DNA from 2 places in the Micromonospora sp. DT227 genome. Region 1 is predicted to be linked to the other one. Evidence: riboswitches for the same ligand, from Rfam matches in the RefSeq annotation. Region 1 holds a riboswitch; the other holds the start of a gene.
The links. A riboswitch is a leader RNA that binds a small molecule or an ion and turns the genes downstream of it on or off. The one in region 1 is predicted to bind thiamine pyrophosphate.
Positions count from the first base shown of each region.

Region 2: it holds a riboswitch for thiamine pyrophosphate, as region 1 does, so the genes downstream of both, ACLQ2W_RS18430 (ECF transporter S component) here and thiE (thiamine phosphate synthase) in region 1, are expected to answer to the same signal.

Region 1 is NZ_JBNCLA010000002.1:562,281-564,661, forward strand. It holds gene thiO (glycine oxidase ThiO) at 1-885, opposite strand, end outside; gene thiE (thiamine phosphate synthase) at 879-1,505, opposite strand; TPP riboswitch at 1,500-1,611, opposite strand; gene ACLQ2W_RS11550 (DUF559 domain-containing protein) at 1,730-2,381, shown strand, end outside.
Region 2 is NZ_JBNCLA010000005.1:79,941-82,321, reverse strand. It holds gene ACLQ2W_RS18435 (alpha/beta fold hydrolase) at 1-764, opposite strand, end outside; TPP riboswitch at 841-947, shown strand; gene ACLQ2W_RS18430 (ECF transporter S component) at 1,020-1,610, shown strand; gene ACLQ2W_RS18425 (ABC transporter ATP-binding protein) at 1,706-2,381, shown strand, end outside.

The DNA.
Region 1 (2,381 bases):
CAGCTCGGGGACCAGCTCGGCGGCGGCGTGGAGCAGCCGAAGCACACCGCCGACGGTCACCTCGACGTCCGCGCGTTCCTCCACGGTGGCGCCGACCACCACCTCGCCGTCGGCCCGGGGCACCAGATAGACCGGCTCGCCGTCGGCGTACCCCCGGATCACGTGCCGGAAGCCCGGCGGACCGCCGGCGGGTGCGCGGAGCCGCAGCACCTGGCCCTTCACCGGCCGGACCGGCAGCCCGGTCAGCGCCGCCGCGCCGCAGCCGGCCGCGACCACGGTGACCCGCGCGTCCACCTCGGACAGCGTGCCGACCCGCGTCGGCCGGAACGTCACGCCGGCCCGCTCCGCCGCGACCCGCAGCGCGGCGACCAGGCGACGCGGGTCGACCTGGTGGTCGCCGGGCGCGACCGCGCCGCCGCGCACCCGGGTGGCCAGCGCCGGCTCGCGGTCGCGCAGCGCCGACGGGCGCAGCGGCGTGATCGGCAACCCCAACCCCTGCTGGTACGACCACAGCCGCCCCGCCTCGGCCAGGTCGTCGGCGGTGAGCCCGACCACCAGCGTGCCCTCGGTGCGGTGGCCCAGGTCGACGCCGCTCGCCTCGGCCAGCTCGGCGGCGAACGCCGGCCACCGGGCCGCGGACTCGACGAGCAGCCCGGTCAGCTCCCGCTCGCCGAAGTACGCCTCGGCGACCGGGGCGAGCATGCCGGCGGCCACCCGCGACGCGCCCGACCCGGGCCGGTCGTCGTACACGCTCACCCGCAGCCCGCGCTGCGCGCACCGCCACGCGATCGCCAGCCCCACCGGCCCCGCCCCCACCACCCCCACATCGGTAAGGCCGGGCCCCCGGTTAACGCTTTTGGTAGAGGAAGGGGCCCCGCTTAACACGTCAGCGCACCGAGCAGCTCGGCGGTGGCGCGCGCCGGGTCGGCCGCCTCGGACAGCGCGCCGACCACCGCCACCCCGTACGCCCCGGCCGCCCGCAGCGCCGGCACCGCCGCGGCGGTCACCCCGCCGATGGCGATCACCGGCACGGTCACCGCCTCGGAGACCGCGCGTACCCCGTCCGGGCCGATCGGCGCGGGCAGCCCCGGCTTCGTGGTGGTGGCGTGGCAGGGGCCCACGCCCAGGTAGCTCGCTCCGGCGGCGACCGCGGCCCGGGCGGTGCCCGGCTCCCGGGCGGTCGCGCCGAGCACCGCGTCGACGCCGAGCACCCGGCGGGCGGCGGCCACCGGCAGGTCGTCCGCCCCGACGTGGCCACCGGCCGCGCCCACCGCGAGCGCCACGTGCAACCGGTCGTTGACCAGGCAGCACGTGCCGTACGGCCGGCACGCCTCGACCACCCGGCGGGCCAGCTCGTACGCCTCCCGGTCGGTGGCGTCGTCCGTCACGCGGACCTGCACGACGAGTTCGGCGCGGCCCACCGGCAGGGCGGCACGCAGCACGCCGAGCGGATCCCGCCCCGGTCGGGTGTCGGTGATGAGATGCAGTCGTCCCAGGGACGGCACGGCAACGCTCCTCCCTGCGCCGGCATTACCCGGATCAGGTTCAACGGTCGGGGGCTGTCAGCCCCCCTCTCAGCCCGGTCCACACCGGGCTCCCGTGGGTCACTTGCGGCCTACCGTACGACGCCTCCCCGCCGTACGGAAGACCGGGTGAGTTTTTTCCCAGGACCGCACCACCCGGCGGACCGGGACGGCGGGTGACCGTCGAGTGACGACACGCTGCCGGGATGTCGACCCACGCCCGCGTCCCGCGTTGCCTGGCGATTTTGCCGTTCCGGGGTAGCCGAGCCGTCAACGAAGGGCTGCTCACCCGGCCGATGCTGCGCGGGCCGACGTGGGTCCGCCTGCTGCCCGACGTGTACGTGCACCGCGACGCATACCGCGCCGACGACCACCGGATGTGGTGCGACGCGGTCGGGTTGCGGCTGCCGCCGGACGCCGCGCTGGCCGGCCGCAGCGCCGCCCATCTGTTCGGCGCGGACCTGCTCGCCCGAAACGCCCCGGTGACCGCGCTGCTGCCGACGGCCGTTCGGCTGCGCCCGCATCCGCGGTTACGCGTGATCAGGTCGCCGTTACCGGAGCGGGACCGCATCCGGTTCGCCGGACTGCCGGTCACCACACCGCTGCGTACCGCGTTCGACCTGGGCCGCTCCGCTCCCCGGGCGGAAGCACTGGTCGCCGTGGACGCGCTGCTGCGTCGGCGGGTGGTGACGCTGCCTGCCCTGCGAACCTACGCCGCGGCACACCCGGGCTGGCCGGGCGCTCCGCTGCTAGGCGAGGTGTTGGCGCTGGCCGAGCCGTTGAGCGAGTCCCCGATGGAGACGCGTCTGCGGCTGCTCCTCCTCGACGCCGGCCTCGGCCCGCTGACCGCCCAGCACG
Region 2 (2,381 bases), on a different contig from region 1:
CAGTGGCTGACGCCGGACAGGGTCACGAACCGGTAGTCGCCGGTGACGTGTCCCGCGCACGCCTCGGCGGCGGTCCGGCCGACCGCCACGTCCTTGTCGCTCCAGACGTACGTGGTCGGCACCGCCACCGGGCCGACCGCCTTCATGTCCGACCCGCTCATCGCGCGGTACCAGTTCAACGCCGCGGTGAGCGCCCCCGGCTCCCGCATCGGGTCGGCGTACCGGGCGATGGTGGCCGCGTCGCCGACGCCGCGCAGCAGCCGGCGCAGCGCGGCGCCGTGCAGCGCCAGCAGCACCTTCTCCGCCTTGCCCGGCATCCGGAACAGCGCCATGTAGGCGGACTTGGCCTTCTGCCGGGGGTCGTTGGCGAGCGCGTGGCCCATCGCGGCCGGGTGCGGCACCGACACCGCGGTCAGCGTCCGCACCCGCTCCGGGTGCGCCGCCGCCAGGCCCCAGGCCACGATCGCGCCCCAGTCGTGGCCGACCAGGTGCGCGGTGGTCACCCCGAGCGCGTCCAGCACGGCCGCCGCGTCGGCCACCAGCTCCGGAATCCGGTACGCCTCGACCGCCGCCGGCCGCGCGCCGGGCGAGTAGCCGCGCTGGTCGAGCGCGTACGTGCGCAGCCCGGCGGCGTGCAGCGCGGGCGTCACCGCGTCCCACTCGCCGGAGTGCTGCGGAAAGCCGTGCAGCAGCAGGACGGGGTCGCCGCCCTCGGGGCCGCCGGTGCGTACCTCGAACGTCAGATTTCGCGCCTCGACCTGCATGATCGCCAGCCTACCGACAGTCGCCCTGCTGGGCCCGGCCCCGACGTCGGTGCTAGCGTCTGCGACGAGACAACTTCACATCCGACAGGGGAGCGCACAGCGCTGAGAGTGCGGGCCGGTGCCCGCAGACCCTCGAACCTGATCTGGGTAATGCCAGCGCAGGGAGTTCGGTCGACCTCCAGCCGCGTCGACGTCCGGCATTCCGGGCGCGGCGTGCGTCTTCTCCTGGTTCCTCACCACGAACTGGGAGCCACCATGAACCACACCGACAGCAACCGCTGGCGTACCGTCGACATCGTCGTCGCCTCGGTCATCGCCGTCGCCTTCGGCGTCGTCTTCTGGGCCTGGGGCCTGCTCTGGAGCGCCACCGACGCGGCGTTCGCGTTCTTTCCGCCGGCGCAGGCGGTGCTCTACGGCGTGTGGCTGATCCCGGCGGTGCTCGCCGGCCTGATCATCCGCAAGCCGGGCGCCGCGCTCTACTGCGAGACGGTGGCCGCGATCGTCTCCGCGCTGCTGGGCAGCCAGTGGGCGGGCATCGTGATCCTCCAGGGCCTGATGCAGGGCATCGGCGCGGAGTTGGCGTTCGCCGCGTTCCGCTACCGCTCGTTCAAGCTGCCGGTGGCGGTGCTGGCCGGCGCGCTGACCGGCCTGGGCGCGGCGATCTTCGACTTCGTCTACTGGAACAAGGCGTACGAGCTGACCTCCTACCGCATCCCGTACGCGCTCATCACGATCGTCAGCGCCACGATCGTCGCCGGCTTCGGCGCGTGGGTGCTCACCCGCGCGCTGGCCAACACCGGCGTCCTGGACCGCTTCCCCGCCGGCCGCGACCGAGCCCTGGTCTGAGGGGTCCCGCCGTTGATCAAGGAGTTCGCGTCGGCGGCGGGCGCTTTCCCTGACGCGAACTCCTTGATCAACGAGGCTGGGGAGGGGGTGGCGCGGTGAGCGGGGTGGTTCTGCGGGGGTTCGGGTGGCGGCACGGGGGACGGAGACGCTGGGCGGTGCGCGGGGTTGACCTGCGGGTCGAGAGCGGGGAGCGGGTGCTGCTGCTCGGGGCCTCCGGTGCCGGGAAGAGCACGCTGCTGGCGGCGCTGGCCGGGCTGCTGCCGGAGGACTCCGGCGAGCAGGAGGGCACCGTCGAGATCGACGGGCTGGACCCGCGCAAGGCGCGCGAACGCGTCGGCGTGGTGTTCCAGGACCCGGAGACCCAGCTCGTGATGGCCCGCTCCGGCGACGACGTCGCGTTCGGGCTGGAGAACCGCGGCGTGCCGGCCGAGGAGATCTGGCCCCGGGTCGACGAGGCGCTGTGCCGGGTCGGCTTCCCCTACCACCGGGACCGGCCGACCGCCGCGCTCAGCGGCGGCGAGCAACAGCGGCTGGCCCTCGCCGGGGCGCTCGCGCTGCGGCCGGGGCTGCTGCTGCTCGACGAGCCGACCGCCAACCTCGACCCGGCCGGCGCCACGCTGATCCGCCGGGCGGTCGCGGACGCGCTCGACCCGGACACCACGCTCATCCTGGTGGAGCACCGGGTCGCCGAGGCGCTGCCGCTCGTCGACCGGGTGGTGGTGCTGGAACCGGGTGGCGGCGTGCGCGCCGACGGGCCGCCCGACGAGGTCT